DNA from 4 places in the Enterococcus sp. DIV0756 genome. Region 4 is predicted to be linked to each of the others. Evidence: riboswitches for the same ligand, from Rfam matches in the RefSeq annotation. Region 4 holds a riboswitch; each other region holds the start of a gene.
What was found. A riboswitch is a leader RNA that binds a small molecule or an ion and turns the genes downstream of it on or off. The one in region 4 is predicted to bind magnesium.
Positions count from the first base shown of each region.

Region 1: it holds a riboswitch for magnesium, as region 4 does, so the genes downstream of both, IGI44_RS17410 (ABC transporter permease subunit) here and IGI44_RS16875 (FtsW/RodA/SpoVE family cell cycle protein) in region 4, are expected to answer to the same signal.
Region 2: it holds a riboswitch for magnesium, as region 4 does, so the genes downstream of both, IGI44_RS02425 (GNAT family N-acetyltransferase) here and IGI44_RS16875 (FtsW/RodA/SpoVE family cell cycle protein) in region 4, are expected to answer to the same signal.
Region 3: it holds a riboswitch for magnesium, as region 4 does, so the genes downstream of both, mgtA (magnesium-translocating P-type ATPase) here and IGI44_RS16875 (FtsW/RodA/SpoVE family cell cycle protein) in region 4, are expected to answer to the same signal.

Region 1 is NZ_JBIOLF010000002.1:208,877-213,523, reverse strand. It holds gene IGI44_RS17415 (ABC transporter ATP-binding protein) at 1-465, opposite strand, end outside; gene IGI44_RS17410 (ABC transporter permease subunit) at 546-2,303, opposite strand; M-box (ykoK) riboswitch at 2,365-2,534, opposite strand; gene IGI44_RS17405 (LysR family transcriptional regulator) at 2,838-3,725, shown strand; gene IGI44_RS17400 (LCP family protein) at 3,843-4,647, opposite strand, start outside.
Region 2 is NZ_JBIOLF010000001.1:493,533-498,179, forward strand. It holds gene IGI44_RS02420 (helix-turn-helix domain-containing protein) at 1-766, opposite strand, end outside; M-box (ykoK) riboswitch at 1,201-1,370, shown strand; gene IGI44_RS02425 (GNAT family N-acetyltransferase) at 1,816-2,247, shown strand; gene mgtA (magnesium-translocating P-type ATPase) at 2,447-4,647, shown strand, end outside.
Region 3 is NZ_JBIOLF010000001.1:1,821,049-1,825,695, reverse strand. It holds gene IGI44_RS08860 (PLP-dependent aminotransferase family protein) at 100-1,521, shown strand; gene IGI44_RS08855 (nitroreductase family protein) at 1,522-2,265, shown strand; M-box (ykoK) riboswitch at 2,290-2,454, shown strand; gene mgtA (magnesium-translocating P-type ATPase) at 2,627-4,647, shown strand, end outside.
Region 4 is NZ_JBIOLF010000002.1:107,386-112,032, reverse strand. It holds gene IGI44_RS16885 (pentapeptide repeat-containing protein) at 187-822, shown strand; gene IGI44_RS16880 (alpha/beta hydrolase) at 823-1,557, shown strand; M-box (ykoK) riboswitch at 1,800-1,968, shown strand; gene IGI44_RS16875 (FtsW/RodA/SpoVE family cell cycle protein) at 2,082-3,221, shown strand; gene IGI44_RS16870 (FtsW/RodA/SpoVE family cell cycle protein) at 3,202-4,341, shown strand; gene IGI44_RS16865 (phosphatase PAP2/LCP family protein) at 4,356-4,647, shown strand, end outside.

The DNA of each region.
Region 1 (4,647 bases), 100 kb from region 4:
TAAGGCACGGGCAAACCCGACACGCTGCTTCATCCCACCAGATAGTTCTCTAGGATAGGCCTTTTCAAATCCTGTTAAGCCGATCATTTCGATGAGATTATTGACTCTTTTTTTGATTTGTTCACGAGAAAGCCCTACACGATTTTCCAGACCAAAGCTGATATTTTTTTCTACCGTTAGCCAAGGAAAAAGAGCGAAGTGTTGAAAAACCATACTAATGTTGGCATCTGGTTCAGTGATCGTTTTATTCTCAAACGTAATTTCTCCTGTGGTTGGTCGAAGAAGTCCGGCAATACTTCTTAATAGAGTCGATTTTCCTGTTCCAGACTGACCGATAATGCTCAAAAATTCATTTGTTTTAACTGTTAAGTCGATATTTTCAAGTACTTTCAAATGGTCTTTATGCCCTTCAATTTCAAATTCCTTGCAGACTGCTTTTACGTTTAATAATTCTGTGTTTTCCATTGTCTATTTTTGCATAATCGAACGAGTCGATCATACTTCTCCTTTCGTTTGCATGCTAAAAAAATAATGGGGTAAAACTACTAATAGTGAAATTTTTCTTTAGCTACTCGATATAGCGGTTGCCAAATAAAAGCGATACAAAGTCCTACCATAAAGCACATCGCTAATGTACCCAAAGCGGATTTATCTTTTATTCCATCATTCACTGAAATATATTGACCTAAGCCTGTGACATTGATTGTTTGTTTACCCCATTGAATACTTTCAGCGGCAATGTCTGCATTCCAAGCTGCACCAGCAGCATTAATAATCGCTGTAATTAGATAAGGCAGAATCGAAGGAATTAGGTATTTGGTCCACCATTGCCATTTAGACAGTTTAAATAGTTTCGTCACGTCTCGTATGTCATCAGGAATTGCTAAATAACCGGCGATTACATTAAAGAAGTAATACCATTGACACCCAACCATAATAAGCGGCAGAATCCACCATTGTAACTTGTTAAAACCCATACCAATAACAAGAACGACAAAGGGTGTATAAACATTCGAAGGAATTGAGCCCAAAATTTGACCGATGGGTTGAACAATATTTAACCGGCGATTATCACTAGCGACCCAAATGGCTAAGGGTGTAAAGATGACTCCGGCAACAATCATTGCCAATGTCACTCTTAAAGTGGTATAGAGCGTTAATCTAGGAATCATGCTGAAATCTTGATGAGGTAAGAAATGATAGAGCTTGATCGAACAAATGATTACCACAAACGCTAGACTGACATACCATAAGGTTTTAAAAAAATTCCGTAATTTCGACACTAATCGATACAGATGATCCAATTTTAAGAAATACCAAATTTTTGGTATATCGTAGATCCAAAATCTGCTGAAACTTGCAAAACCCTTTGAAAACTGTTTCGTTAATGATGCATTTTTTAACAGTTGATAAACGATTGATTTTGGCGGTGTTGTACTTTCAACGTCTGTCTCATATTTGAAGTAATAAGTTGCCCGAACCAGCGGTTGAAATACTAAGAAATTTAGGATTACCACATTCAGTAGCAACGCTAGAACAGCCCACAAACAAGCCTTGAAGTCGGCACGGTTCAATGCCACTTGAATATATGAACCAATTCCCGGTAAAAAAAGAGTCGTATCCTTTGGTAGAGCTACAGAAGCTTGTTCACTAGCTACTAATGCAAACCAAGCCGCCGTTTGAGAAATAATCACATTCCAAAGCAAACCCGGGATCGCATATACAAATTCAAGCCGCCAAAATTTTTCCCAAGGGTTGTATTTGAATTGCTCAGTAACATTGGACAGATCCGAAGGGATAACTTCCATGATTTGGTAGAGTGTCAACATAATGTTCCATGCTTGACCAGTAAAAATTGCGAAGATGGCAACACATTCAGCACCCAACACATTTCCTGGGAATAACCCCAGCAGCCAAGCAGTTGTAAAAGTTAGAAAGCCTAATAAAGGCACGGATTCAAGAAAATTAACTAACGGTAGAATAATTCTTCTGGCAGTCTTATATTTCACTGCTAAAAGTCCAAAAACAAAGGAAAATAAGAAAGACCAAACCATTCCGACAATCATTCGAAACATCGTTCGAATGGAAAAATAACCAAGATTTGTGACGGATAAAAAGTCCTTATGTTTATTCACCGTCGATAAAAATTCTTCCGAGGGTAACGTTTGAAGCGGGCGGTTCATTTTCATCAGCGAGAAAATCAGTATGAAAGCAAAAAGAGCTAAGATAAATAGGAAGGTGATATTTCCGATAATTCTTGTAAGCTGATTGTTTTGCTTTGATGAAGCGTTGAAAACTTTCAATGTAAAAAACCTCCTAAATAATCATATTAAGGAGGTCACCGAATAAATAGACAAGTTTATAAGGAAATCACGTTAATTGAGCTTTGGCTTTCTGAGACGTAAGAAAAGGATCTTCTAGTTATCTTGGGAAAGCCTTAATTCGACAATCCCTGCTTTACTCGTTACTGTCTCTCGACATTTCCGAGCGATAACCTGTGTTCTTCAGAGTAACCTCACCTAATATGATTATATTTTATTGTGCAAACTCATCATACTCGTGAAGGATGATAAATCAATTGTTACTCAGACAACAATCACTATATGAAAGACTGTAGTCCTTACTAATAAAGCTTTTTATTATCATTACGCTTTTTATAGAAATGCTTTCCAATTTATTAAGAGAGGCCTCCGTCTATTTTTGTTTGGTGCTAAGAGCCTCAAAATAGTTAACCACTGTTAAAGAATACTTGTTATTTAATGTTTTTCCTTGCCTAATAGTCGTTTAAAAGAGCAAAATTAGGTTGGCCTAAAATTTACTGTTGGGATGTGAAAGAAATGTCGATTGAGAAATTAGAGTACTTCTACGTCATTGCAAAATACAATAGCCTCTCAAAAGCTTCGAAAGAGTTGTTTATTGGAATCTCTTCTCTGAGCTCAGCCCTTAAAAGCCTGGAAAACGAGCTAGGCTATGATTTATTTACGCGTCACGGAAAGAAACTAGTTTTGAGTGAAGAAGGACAGAGGATTCTCCCTTTTGTGAAGCGAATCATTGAGGAAGCAAAAAAAATCCATTTCCCTCTTTATCAAATGATTGATCGTCCTTCTTTTAGGGTGGGGATTAGCGAATCAGTTTTAATATTTGAAGCAGGAGAGTGTGGGTGCTGCAATGACAGCTATACGATCAACTATGTCAATGACGCTCCTTTAGAGTTACTGAAGCAACTTAAGCATAAGGAAATTGACTTAGTAATAACTAGTTGCCTGATGGATGATCCACAATTTGAGCGCTGTTCACTAATTCGTTCGAAAATGTTACTGGCGGCTAATCAATCACTGGTAACGAATGAATTGAGACAGGCGGCAGCAGAGGATCTAGAAAAATTTCCTTTTATCATTTTGACCGATCATGTGGGGCATCAACAGTTAACTCAAAGGACAGCTGAATATTTTAATATTGATCCTGAATACCTTTATTGCCATGATAGTTTAGGGATTCATAAATGGTTGAATGAGAAAAAGGCAATTTTTGTGATTCATGCAATAGAAAAGGAACTTCTGGCAAATGAATCGATTGGCTTTCTTACGTTGCCTAGTGCGTTAAGCTTGGATTATTATTTATACAAAAATAAGAACAGCCAACAGGTTTTTGATATTGAGGAAGTAGAAAATGATTTAAAGCGAACATTCAAAGAAATTGAACTCAAAGGAAATGGTATCCGTTAAGAAAAATCTATTTAAGTAGATCAAAAATCAGCGTAAGCAAGTGCAATTAACACTTACTTACGCTGATTTTTTTGTTCAAAATAGAACGTTCATTTCGTTTGGTAAATCATTTTCTGCTTAAGGAACAAACCCGTTTTTGGTTTTTACGGTAGGCAGCGTTCCAGTTTCCGTATTACCTGGTGTTCCAATATAGACATTGCCGTTCAGAGAAGTAGATTCTTTTTCCTCTGCTGCTTCATCTTGGACAGAATAGTCGCTTTGATAGAGATATTGACCATTTGTGTGAAAGACAAATGATTTTTTATCACGATCGTCTTTTTTGTCGATTCCGAGACTTACCCGCAATTCATGACTGACATATTGAATGCTATCCGGATAGAGCTCAACCATGCTGCGACCTTGATTGCTAAAGGTTCGCCAATCAAAGGTGAGTCTTTGTTTCTCATAATTGTTATAAATCAATCCACTTTCTATTAGTTTAAGCAATTGATCGGTCGTGATATCGGTTTGAATATTATTATCAAAGGAGTCGATGATACCTGTCAAATTTTTGACAACATCCTTTGATTTCAATTTTTTTCCAACGGATTGGATAATCTCTTGTTGGCGAAAGCCCCTCATTATATCGTTGTCGCTATGACGTTCGCGAGCATAGGAGAGGGCCTTTGTGCCATCAACATGCTGTCTCCCTTCATCGAAATGGATGGCACCTGGGCCGTCTTTTGTAACACCGTCAAAGGAGTGCTGGACGTTGATATCGATTCCACCGATTGCATCAATGAACTGAATAAAAGATAAAAAATTAAATACACAATAATGATCGATTGGAATCTTCAGCAATTTTTCTACCGTATTCACAGAAGCGGTTGGTCCGTCAAAAGTGTAGGCCGCTTCAATCCGTTGATTGCCACGATAGTTCTTA
Region 2 (4,647 bases), on a different contig from region 4:
AAAATTCGATATTTCGTCGTATTTGGATACGCGAATCCAAGAGGCCGGAAAAATAGTGTTCTAACAGCGGCTTTGTCTGAGAGAACAACAGGTCTTCAAAGGGGGCCTCGCCCAAGTAATTTTTTTGCTCATTTCGCAACCGATTGACACAAAGCATCAAACGGGCTAATTTTGGATGAAGGTGCGAAGGCAGTAATGAATGTATCTCATTCAACAAGGCCTCTTCCTTTTCAAAAGAAAGTGGGCTGAAGTTGATATCTTCTCCCAATGAGGCTGCCCATAATGTTTTGATGTAGACTAAGCGAATAACCGCTTCACGGCCTGTCAGTTCCATTTTAGAAAAATTGATCCGAATATTGCACTTCGCGAGATGATCCATTAGGGGATGTAAGCGCCGTAAAATCGTTGATTCACTCACAAAAATTTCTTTACTAAAATCCTTCAAATTTTTCTCGGGATAGAACAAAGAGGTCAATAAAAAACGATAAGGAATGGAATTTTTTACCTGCTCAATTAAGAAGGTATTGGACCTGCTTGAGTCGCTCTCCCAATAGACTTTTGAAGGTTCAATCAATAGCGGTGCTTCATTTAATTTTCTTAATGAGTCATCTAGCTCTTGAAGCATCTGAAGAAATGGCGGATAGCTGGAGTTGAATTTTTGACTAAGTGTATGTACGGAGTATTCACCCGCAGGATAATCCTCCATTTGTTTAAAAAAATGCACTTTTTTTCGTTGCTGATTCGTCATAAAAAGATCTCTGTACATAAAAGCCACTCCTTTCTATTGAATTTCTTAAAAGTTGAAGATAGCAGTAAAAAATTATCATGGGTGTTTAAATATAAGTTAAATTAATTTTAGCATGGATGAAACTTCGTCTTTATTTTAGAAAGATTCGAATGATTTGAATATTCGGAAAATCTGACTGTTAAGATACAATGAACTGCTTTTCTTTAAAAATAATCTTTTTTTCTTGGGAACGGAGGGCGTTTTATCTTTAATGTTCGTTTTTTTCAAAAAAATGAAATGTTGTAAAATTTTTGGAATCACTAATTATTCTAGAATGAATGGAAATAATTAGTTCCCTGTAATTATTAGATAAAATACGGGTTTTATAAAAAACTAAAGTTATTTTTAACAACTTTTTATAGAACCTATTGACAATGTTCGTTTATTTTGTTAGATTTTGAAAAGAAAAATAGAATATGATTTGTTAGGTGAGGCTCCTATGCAAACATAGGCTACTGCCCAAAAATGTCGAGAGACGCCAATGGGTAGAACAGGAATTGTCGAATACAAGGCTTTTCTTAAGGTAGCTAAGATGTTTGTCTTTACGTTGTATAGTGCCAAAACTCAACGACTAGATCGACAAGAGTATTTGTCTTTTATTTAAGATGGATTTTTTACGGCCTTTCGCTGAGTTTTTTAAAGCGAAAGGCCTTTTTTTGCGAGTCCAACTTTTTGCAGTTGCCAGTTTTACTTTCTACTTTAGTAGATTAGTAAAATGGTATGCGTACGAAAATCTGTTGAATTTTTACGTTAGAAAAAATCCATACTGTGATTATGAGCTAGCTTTATAAGCATAAGTAGTTGTTTAGCACGATTAATTCCTAAATAGGAGCTAGCTGCCAACAGTTTCTGCTAAAAAAGTTCAGTCGTAGTTTTGATCTTATACGTGAGAAATGAATTCCTCAACAGTTGCTAATCATCAACAACCATCTATTTTATTTTTCAATCAAAAACAAAGGAGGAATCATCATGGTAAAACAGTGTTTATGTTAGTGAGATGGAACAGTCTATTTTATCGGGAAGCATTGATGCTTCGGAATCGAGTGTTGAAGGAAAGCGCGGGAAAACCGTATTTATTTGAAGCACCGATTGAAGAAAAGCAGGATATTCATTTGGTCGTGCGATATGGAGAGGAAGTAGTAGGAACGTTGTTGCTGCATCCTGTAACATCCTCATTCGTTCAGATTAAACAAGTTGCAATTGACCCGCTAGCGCAGGGCAAACACTTGGGGAAAAAAATGATGATCTATGCGGAGGAAATCGCTCATCGATGCGGCTTTTCGACTATTTTTTTGACAGGCAGGAAACAAGCTTGGGGCTTTTATGACAAGCTGGCTTATCAAGAATTGCCTTACGAATATCAAGAAGACCAATTGATTTTGAAAGTGTTTAAGAAAGACATTCGACAACCCTTGAGTCGAATAAATACAAAGGAGATGAAAACAAATGGACGACAGTAGTTCGCGAAGATCGGGTTTATGGATAAATGAAGAATGGAGCATCGGCAAATTATTCTTGTCTATTTGTTTTTAGCTCCTTCTTCTCTCCGTGAGCCCACATTAGGAGGCAATAAAAATGAAAACATTCGGAAACATTCTTATCTATCTGATGATTGGGATAGGATTATGGCGAATTTTTTTTGGAGAGAAGGTAAGAACAGTGGAAAAAGTAACTAAGAATACTCAAAAAGTAAATTATGATCTGTTTGCTAGAAAAACAGCAGAACATGTTTTTGAAACATTTCATACATCAAAAAAAGGCTTATCGGAAGAACAAGCCGATATTGCCAGAGAACAATATGGAGACAATACAATCTCATATGGCAAAAAGACGCCATTCATTTTGGAAGTGCTAAAAGCATACATTACACCATTTACATTGGTACTGATCGGCTTAGGGTTAACGTCATTTACAACGGATGTAGTAATCGCTGCTCCAGCAGACCGGGATTATTTTGGCAGTGCAATTATTTTTACGATGGTCATGATTAGCGGAACGATGACATTGATCCAATCGGTTCGTTCAAATCAAGCCGCTGAAAAATTAAAATCTTTAGTGAAAGTCACAGCGACGGTGCGACGAAAAAATCAATTCCTTGAGCTTCCGATTGAGGAAATCGTCTGTGGTGATGTGGTAAAACTTTCTGCTGGGGATATGATTCCAGCGGATGTCCGTTTAACGGTCACAAAGGATTTATTTGTTTCTCAATCGGCTTTGACTGGAGAAAGCTATCCGGTTGAAAAAAAAGCAGAGAGCAATGTTGTCACACAAGATTCTGAGACTAGCTATGAAAACATGGTCTTCATGGGAAGCAATGTCATTAGCGGAAGCGCGGAAGGGGTCGTGATCGCAACTGGAAATCGCACGCTTTTTGGCGATGTAGCAAAATCCTTGAGTACCAAGCCCGATTTGACGAATTTTGAAGTGGGAATCAAGAAGACTTCGTATATCTTCATCAAATTTATGGCGCTAATGGCACCTACAGTCATTGTAATCAATGGCTTGACCAAAGGCGATTGGATGGAAGCCTTCTTGTTCGGCTTATCGGTTGCTGTAGGATTGACACCTGAAATGCTGCCAATGATTGTTACTACAAATTTAGTCAAAGGCGCATCGGGAATGGCTAAAAAAGGCACTGTTATTAAAAATATCAATTCGATTCAAAATTTTGGTGCCGTTGATGTGCTTTGTACCGATAAAACAGGGACATTGACTCAAGATAAAATTATTTTGGAGTACCATTTAGATTGTGACGGCACAGAAGATCCACGCGTGTTACGTCATGCCTACTTAAATAGCTATTATCAAACTGGTTTGAAAAATTTAATGGATGTCGCCATTATTGACGCCGCACAAAATGAGTTGGATACAAGTACCATCAATTATCAAAAGGTTGATGAGATTCCCTTTGATTTTGACCGTCGCAGGATGAGTGTTGTTGTCGCGGATAATGATGGCAAAACCCAAATGATCACCAAAGGCGCGATTGAAGAGATGCTGCGAATCTCCAGCTTCGTCGATTTTAAAGGAAAGGTCACACCATTAACGGAAGAGGCCAAGCAAGAGGTTCTAGAAAAAGTAAAGGAACTAAACAGCGATGGCTTGCGGGTACTTGGGGTGGCACAAAAAACCAACCCCAGCGTCGTTGGTGAATTCTCTGTATCGGATGAGTCAGAAATGGTTCTAATTGGTTACTTGGCCTTTTTAGATCCGCCAAAGGAAACCACGAAGCAAGCGTTAGAAACACTGAAGACCCATGGTGTGGGCGTCAAAGTACTGACAGGCGACAATGCGCTAGTGACGAAATCGGTCTGCAAACAGGTTGGTTTGGAATCGGAAGAATTAGTTACTGGTGAACAAATCGCCAATCTAAACGATCCGCAATTAGCGGATGTCGTAGAAAAATACAATATCTTTGTCAAATTGAATCCGCAGCAAAAACAACGAATTACGCATGCATTAAAAGAAAACGGCCACACCGTCGGCTTCTTAGGAGACGGGATCAATGATGCGCCTGCGATGAAGGCCGCCGATGTTGGTATTTCCGTGGATACCGCTGTGGATATTGCGAAGGAATCAGCGGACGTTATCTTGCTGGAAAAAGATTTGATGGTTTTGGAACGGGGAATCGTCTCAGGCAGAGAAACCTTTGGCAATATTATGAAATATATCAAGGCGACTGCCAGCTCGAACTTTGGGAATATGTTTTCTGTTTTGATTGCTAGTACCTTCCTGCCGTTCTTACCAATGCTGCCATTGCAGCTGCTATTTTTGAATATGATTTACGATATTTCTTGTATTTCGATTCCGTGGGATAAGATGGATAAGGAATATTTGGATGAACCAAAAAGCTGGATATC
Region 3 (4,647 bases), on a different contig from region 4:
TTTTTTTGTTCGCTCGAATGATATGTTTTTAAAGATCGATTGACAGTGGTGGATGATTGGGTTAGTTTTAAGTCATCCAATGGTAAGTGAGGAAAGATTATGTGGCAATTAGCAAATACAAAATCCACACCAATTTATCAACAAATTATCGAACAGATTATTTCCTATATTCAAGATGGTACGTTGCAGCCAGGAGATAAATTACCCGCGGAACGAAAATTAGCAGAATATTATCAAGTGAATCGTTCCACCGTGGTTCATGCATTAGAAGAACTAGTCAGTTTGGGCTGGGTCATTCGTAGGCAAGGCAGCGGCACCCTCGTCAATGAGGGGAACTGGGGGCGAAGTACCCATCCACGAGTAGATTGGCGTAGTTTATTTACTCAAGAAACCCATCCTAAAGAACCCTTTTTGGAAAGGGCTCAGCGGTTATTGAAGGAGCCAGATATCATCGATCTATATTCTGGAGAACTACCACTAAGTATGATCCCCGACTTCCGTTTTCCATCTTATACATGGGAAGAATTATTGTTAGAAGAAAAAAAGCAAAGTTCGTTAGGGTACCGCCCTTTACAACAAGTTATTTGTAAACGAATCAAATTAGAACAAAAAATTGACGTTTCGTCCGATCAAGTACTAATCACCTCTGGTGGTCAGCAGGCCATGTTTTTATTATTACAAGTGATGTTGCAAAGTGGTGATAGTGTTGCAATTGAAGATCCTTCATTTTTGTATTCATTACCAATTTTTGCCAGTGCTGGAGTACGGTTGTACGGTGTTGAAATGGACAAAGAGGGAATGAGAATTGATAAATTAGAGCAATTGATTTTGACAAAAAAAATTAAGTTAATCATTCTGAATCCAACTTTTCAAAATCCTACTGGAACGACGATGTCAGAAAGACGCAGAAATGAATTAATCGAACTCAGTCTCAAATACCAGCTGCCGATCGTAGAAGATGAAGTGTTTAGCGAAATGAATTTCAAAAAAATTCCACCATCTTTAAAAGAACTTGCACCACACCAGGTGATTCACCTAGGTTCCCTTTCAAAAATATTTGGTTCTTCGATCAAGATTGGATGGATTGTCGCAGATCAGAAGCTAATTCAACGCTTATCTGATGCTAAACAAATGATGGATTTCTCAATCAGCATTTTTCCTCAAGTAATCGCACATACGGCATTAACAGATCCATTATTTGAACAAAATCAGGCAGAATTAGTTGTTGCTTTAAAGCAGAAAGCCCAGGCTTTTATTGATCAGTCAAAAATTATCGCGGGTGATTGGAGTATTTCAAAGATTGAAGGCGGCATATATGTATATCTGACATGGCGACACCAACATTTAACGCGAAAAGATTGGGAGATTTTTTTACAGGAAAAATTATTGATCGCGCCCTCATTTCTTTTTAGTAATGATACAATGTCAATGAGAGTAAATTATACTCGCATGTCTAAAAAGACGAGACAAGAGTTTTTTATCAAATTGCAAGCAATCTCAAAGGAATTAAGGAGGAGTTAGATGGAAGCGCTAGAAGTAATGAATCAACATCGGACGTATCGGAACTTTGATGAAACGTATCAATTATCAGAAGAGGAGCTGCAAAAAATTTTACAAGCTAGCCGGCAAGCTCCAAGCTGGATGAACGGCCAAATGTACAGCATTATTGTTGTTAAGGATCGGGGGATTCGTGAACAACTAGTAGCAATGAATCCTGGAAACCCTCATGTACTGAATAGTTCCGTTTTTCTAGTATTTGTAGCAGATTTGAAACGAACACAAAAAGTTGCTGAACACTATGGGGTTGAGTATCGAATCAATGAAGGATTTGACCCAGTAATCACGGCTGTCACCGATGCAGCTTTAGCATTAGAAAATGCCGTGATCGCGACTGAGGCATTAGGTTTAGGCTCTGTAGTTGTTGGGACAATTCGCAAAGATATTGCTGAGGTCAGCGAATTATTAAAGCTGCCTGATTATGTATTGCCAGTTGCTGGTTTGAGTATTGGAAAGCCGAATGTGGAAATGCAGGTAAAACCTAGATTACCAGAACAAGCCGTCATCCATTATGATACCTATAAAGATTACGATTATTCTTTAATTGAAACGTATGATGAGACCATGGAGAAATTTGCTGAAGCTCGGGAAACAAAGCTATGGAGTAAAAAGTTTGCCGACTATTTTAGTAACACTCCGAATAAAAAGGTGGATGAGTTTCTGAAAATTAACAAATTTTTCGGTGTTAAGTTTGACACTGATAGGTAAGTACCTTATAGTAAGGATGAAAATTAAATTAATTGTTAGGTGAGGCTCCTATATGGACACAGGCTACTGCCCAAAAATGTCGAGAGACGCCAATGGGTATAACAGGGATCATCGTGAAGGTGATTCATAATGTAGCTGACAAATCTGTCTACGCCCTATAGTGCTAAAGCTCGACGATGAACATGAATGAAACTTTTGCGCGTGCTCATTTTCGAGTGCGCGCTTTATTTGTGTGTCCAAGTCAGTGTCTATTAGTTAAATGGAAAGGATGTGAGGGAGATGGATCATGACGATAGTCGACCGAAAAGTAACTACTCGAGGGCGACTGAGGTTGGCCTGAATTTTAGGAGGAACCATTATGATGAACAAAAAAAACCTTCTTGCTCGCAAAGTCAACAAGGATCAAGAATTGAAAAAATTAGCGATTCTGTCTGATCGCGATCTTTTTCTTAATCTGCGAACTTCTTTACAAGGATTATCTGAAGAGGATGCGCAAAGCCGTTTGGAAGAGTACGGTCCAAACGAAGTTTCGGCGCAAAAACCAACGCCAGGATTTTTATTATTTTTACAAGCATTTAACGATCCTTTCGTTTATGTCTTGGCCGCATTAGCAATTGTTTCCTTATTAACAAACGATATAGAAGCAGCTGTGGTTATGTCGATTATGATTTTGGCAAGTGTTTTAATAACTTTTATTCAAGAATATCGTTCGCAAAAGGCGAGCATTGAATTAAAAGAAATGATTGAGAATACTGCTGCCATCACACGTAATGGAGAGACAAAAGAAATTCCGATGGATGAAGTAGTACCAGGTGACATTTTAACGTTAGCAACCGGCGATATGATTCCGGCGGATGCCGTTTTGATTTGGACAAAAGATCTTTTTGTCAACCAATCATCGCTAACAGGAGAATCGATGCCTGTTGAAAAATATCTCGCAAAAGACAAAGATTTAACAGAGGAAACAACGGCTTTGGATTTAACCAATTTGGTATTTATGGGAACCGATGTTTTAAGCGGTCAAGGAAAAGCAATTATTTTAAAAACCGGTCAACAAACATTTTTCGGTGATATTGCCAAAAATGCGACGTCAAAACGTGGAAAAACTTCTTTTGACATAGGCTTAACTAAAGTAAGCAAAATGTTACTGAGGATGGTAATGATTTTATTTCCGTTAGTGTTCTTGATCAACGGACTAACGAAAGGGGATTGGAGTAGCGCCTTTTTCTTTGCAATTGCTGTAGCTGTTGGACTTACACCAGAAATGTTGCCGATGATTGTGAGCTCTAACTTAGCTAAAGGAGCCTTAACGTTATCGAAACACAAAGTCATTGTGAAAGAATTAGCCTCAATCCAAAATTTAGGCAGCATGGATGTTTTATGTACAGATAAAACTGGGACGATTACGGAGGATCGGGTAGTTTTAGTTCAACATCTCGACCCATTAGGAAATGAAAATGAACAAGTGCTAGATCTAGCATTTATGAATTCTACGTATCAAACGGGTTGGAAAAATTTGATGGATATTGCCGTTATTAATTATTTTGAAGAACAAGATCGTCACCTGCCTTATCAAATAGTTCAAAAAATTGATGAAATACCTTTTGATTTTTCTCGCCGGCGCTTGACAGTGGTGATGAAAACAGATGATCATCAATTGATGATCACTAAGGGTGCGGTTGAAGAAATGGCAGCAATTTGTAAGTATGTTGAGATTAACGGGGAAATTTTAGAATTAACTTCGGAAATTCGACAAAAGCTGCAAGCTGTGAATGAAAAAATGAATCGTCAAGGCATGCGGGTTATTACCGTAGCTGTTCGACGAGATGCTCATGATGAAGCAATCTATTCCACAGACGATGAAAAAGACATGATTTTGGTTGGCTTTATGGGATTCCTTGACCCAGCGAAGGCGTCTGCTAAACCGGCTATCAAATCACTGCACCAACATGGTGTAACCGTAAAAGTTCTTACGGGAGACAACGCAATTGTGGCACAGAAAGTTTGTCAAGATGTAGGGATTCCAGCAGATGAATATGTATTGGGAAACCAAATTGATGACATGTCAGATGACGAATTGTATCAAGTGGCGGAAACGGTTAATTTATTTGCGAAGTTGAATCCGATGCAAAAATCAAGAATTATTGAGGCGTTGCAAAGTAAAGGTCACACTGTTGGCTTCATGGGAGACGGAATTAATGATGCACCTGCGCTGAGGAAAGCGGACGTAGGAATTTCTGTGGATACCGCTGCAGATATTACAAAAGATGCCAGCTCGATTATCTTGTTAGAAAAAAGTTTAGGTGTGTTAGAAAATGGGGTAATCGAAGGTCGTCGCGTTTTTAGCAATATGATGAAATATATCAAAATCACTATCAGTTC
Region 4 (4,647 bases):
TTAACCTCCAATTTGGTTAAAAGTTGATTAAGGGTAGAGAAATTTGAGTGATTATGGGAAACTTAGAATACGATATTTAAAAAAGAGCAGTATAGTTAAATACTTTAAAGATGTGCAAAATGACAGACACGTAATAACCGCTTAATTAAAAATGAACTACAATAACTCTGAACAAGGAGCAAGACAATGAAAAAGAATTATCCTGCACCACCGATTTTGCCGAAGATTTTTTCTGAGGATTTCTATTTAGAAGATGAGGCGACCATTGAAGATGTACATGGGATTGATGTTGATTATAGCTATTTAACCTGTGAAAATTTAGTACTGCGGCGTTCGATTTTAGAAAAAATCACGATGCAGCGGACTAAACTGTATCGTTTTGAAGCGAGCAATGTTGTCTTCAAAAATTGTGATTTTTCAAATCTGGAATGGATTGGCGGCAGCTTTCATCAAGTAATTTTTGAAAGCTGCAAACTGACCGGCTGTAATTTTGCGGAGAGCTATTTACGAGATTGTCAGTTTAAGGATTGTGTAATCAATTTTGGTTCATACAGTGCCACGAATTTGAAGAATGTGGCTTTCGAGAATTGTCAAATGACGGATAGTGAGTTCTTTGAGGTCACTTGGAAGCATTTATTTTTGACTAAGAATGATTTGGATAATAGTAACTGGATGCGGACAAAATTATCTGGCTTAGATTTTACCACCAATCAATTTCACAAAATTGCTTTTTCGATGGAACAATTAAAGGGATTAAAAGTCAATTCTTATCAAGCTATAACGATTGCGGCTGGACTAGGCCTGCAAATTGAGGAGGCATAAATGAAACGTGAACAAAAAAATATTCAAGGAATCCCGGTTGTCTGCTGGGGAGAACCAAGTGAGCAAGCAATCCTAGCTTTTCATGGCGACCAATCCCACAAAGAGGATACTGTTATCCAATTGTTAGCAGAAGCAGCCGAGGCAAATGGCTATCAGGTTTGGAGCTTCGATCTGCCAGAACATGGTGAACGAAAAGGGTCTAGTTATCCGTTAAATCCACAAAATGTCGTAGCCGATGCAACTAAAATTTTACTTGAGCTGGAGAAGCAAACAAAGAAACTTTCGTTATTTGGCTGCAGTATTGGCGCTTATTTTGGTATGTTGGCGTGTCAGAATAAACCAATTGAACAATGTCTATTCCTTTCTCCGATTGTTGACATGCAGCAATTAATTGAAAATATGCTGTTTTGGTCGGGATTGACGCCTATTGATCTGCAAAGGGATAAAATAATCGAAACACCAATCAAGACATTGGAGTGGAATTACTACAATTATGTTGTTAAACACCCGATTAATTGGACAGCTCCAACAAAAATTCTTTATGGCGGAAAAGATAACTTGACTTCGAGGACAACAATTGAAAAATTTTTAAAAGCATCCAATAGTTCAATGACAGTTTTTGAAGACGGGGAACATTTTTTCCATACACTAGAACAGTTGGAAGTTTATCAGGACTGGTTGGACAGAATATTTAAAGAAAAGGTTGTGCCAGAAGCGATCAGCTTTAAGAAATAAGAAGGAATTTCCGAAGAAGCAACTTCTGGAGCACCGTTTATTCGGAAAAAGGAACTGTGATAAGACCTTTATCGCAGTTCCTTTTTTATTGTTCCTCGGGTTAAATACCATAAAAAAATTATTATTTCTAGTGAATTTTTAGTAAAGTATTTTATAAGCGATTTTAAAGATAATCTGAAGTATGACGATTTTTTTTGCTATTTACGGATAAAAAAAGTAGTATTCTTTGTGAAAGTAAATATAAGTAAACTTGTTAGGTGAGGCTCCTAAACAAATATAGGCTATTGCGCAGAAACGTCGAAAGACGCCAATGTGTAAAATAGGAATTGTCGGATTAAGGCTTTTCATAAAATAGCTAAGAAGTAATTCTTTACGTTGTTTAGTGCTAAAACTCAGACGATGAGATTGATTGTGTGAGACACCAAACTTGTTAGTATTTTTTTGCTAACGTTTGGTGTTTTTTTAGGTTATTTACTGTGGACTCTCTCGTCTCAAACAATTACTTGATGAAGGGAGAGATATACATGCTAAAAAGAAAAAAGATCGATTGGCTATTGTTACTACCTTATTTGGGAGTTAGTCTAATCGGTCTTTTAATTGTTTTCAGTGCGAGTTCTTATCGCTTGATGGCAGAGGGTGAGAATCCGTTAACATTATTTAGTAAGCAAGCGATTTTTATGGGGCTGAGTTGGTTGCTTATTGCGTTCATTTTTCATGTAAAAAGTCATGTTTTGACAAAGGGAATACTAGCAAAAGGATTGCTAGCGATCGGATTAGTTAGTCTGCTACTGGCAAAAATAGCGGGCGTCAGCATCAATGGTGCACAGAGGTGGGTGTCTATATTAGGAATCCAATTCCAGCCTTCGGAAGTGACAAATGTGGCATTAATTCTTTATTTAGCTTACTTTTTCCGAATAAAACGGACAAGACATGAAATGCTGGTTCCCGGTGGACTTGTCTTGCTTAGTGGATTGTTGATTTTACTCCAACCAAAGGTCACAGGTGCGATCATTATCTGGGGGATCGCTTTGGTAATTATAACTACTGCGCAATTGCCCTATCAATTGTCAGTGATTCTCTTTTTAACGATTTTCCTAGGTATTGCTGTGATAGGAGGAATGATTCTTTTTTTAGGGAGTCATCATCTGTTGCCTGAACTATTCGCTCACACGTATGACCGTATTCGATTAGTTAGAGATCCATTTTTAGATCCCTATGGGAAAGGATTTCAAATGAGTAATTCCTACTACGCCCTTTATAATGGGGGATTTTTCGGACGAGGATTAGGAAATAGTATTACCAAAAAAGGCTACCTTCCAGTCGCCGAAACGGATTTCGTTTATTCGATTTTGGTTGAAGAATTAGGTGTAATTGTTGGATTACTCGTTTTAGCGTTACTTTTTCTGATTGCCCTTCGTTTATTTGTTCTGGCATCGAAGGAAGTAAATCAGCAAGTTAGTTTGATTTATTTCGGCGTGGGAAGTTTACTTTTGCTCCAAACGAGTATCAATATTTCGAGTATTTTGGGTTTGATACCCATGACAGGTGTTCCTTTGCCTTTTATTAGTTATGGTGGAACCAGCTACTTGATTCTTTCTGCCGCTCTGGGTATCTGTTTAAAACTATCTTCGGAGGTCCGAACGCATGATGAAACGATTGAGTAACGAATTTAATTATTCTCTCTTTTTACCGCTTTTCTTATTCTACTTAATTAGTATCGGCGTTCAATCATTAGCAGCTGGACTTGATGGTGTCGATGTGAAAAGTGTGGTGGTCAAACAGATTCTTTTTTGTCTGCTTTCATTAGCTGCGATGGGAATAGTGAGTCGAATAAAAACGGCTTATCTATTAAAATATGCGCCACATTTTTATGTTCTTTCACTGGGATTGATGGCTCTTTTGTATTGGTTTCATGACCCGGCTATGTTTGCAGTGACAAATACGAGACGGTGGCTACGAATCGGAGGGTTTTCTTTTCAGCCTTCAGAATTAATGAAGCTTAGTTTTATTCTCTTCATGGTTCGACTAACCTTAATCGACGAAATGGCACATACACAACAAAGCTTAAGGAATGATCTGCGCTATATTGGGAAAATTTTATTATATAGTTTACCAACGTTTTTACTAATGTTCATGCAACGTGATTTTGGTACAAGTTTAGTGTTTATCGCTATCTTAGGTGCGCTATTTGTTATTTCTGGTGTCCATTGGAAAATTCTTCTCTCAATCACTGGAGCAGTTACCGCTTTAGGAAGTACATTATTAGTTTTGGTGTTTAGTGAATGGGGGAATAAGCTGCTTTATTGGCTACATTTTAAAACCTATCAATTAGATCGAGTTCGAGCGTGGGTCGATCCCTTTCAGTATCGAGATTCCATTGCGTATCAACAAGTACAAAGTCTTTATGCGATCGGTTCAGGCGGATTAGTCGGACGTGGTGCAGGACAAAGCTCTGTTTATGTACCTGTTCGTGAATCGGACATGATTTTTACAGTCATTGGGGAAGGGTTCGGATTTATCGGTGGAACAATGGTTATTTTTCTATATTTCTATTTATTTTATCAAATCCTTTCCGCGGCAATCAAAACCAACAATAAAGCCAATTTATATATTGCTGCGGCATTTGTTTTTAGTCTACTGTTCCAAGTTTTTGAAAATATCGGTGCAGCGATTGGTATTTTGCCACTAACTGGTATCCCATTGCCAATCTTGAGTCAAGGGGGAACTTCCTTAATTGTTCTAGGTATCGGTTTTGGAATCATGATGGGGTTTAAGAAAAATTGAATGGAGAAACAAATATGAATATGCGAAAGACCTTTCTTCTAAGTAGTGCAGGCGCATTGCTTATAGTATTTTTATTTACCATGGCAGTCATCCTGAATGCACCATGGCTGAGTCATTTAGATCATTTATTTATTCAGTATCGATTACCTGATATTTTTGCTGTAACAACGTTTGCGGGCGCAATTGCCAAATTTGCTACAATTGGCCCGATGGTAGGAACATTTGGTGTAATAGGTATTATTCTTCTGCGGAGAAGGCTTAACACGTTGACTGTTTGGTGCCTTGGCAATCTGATTTTTGTAAGTG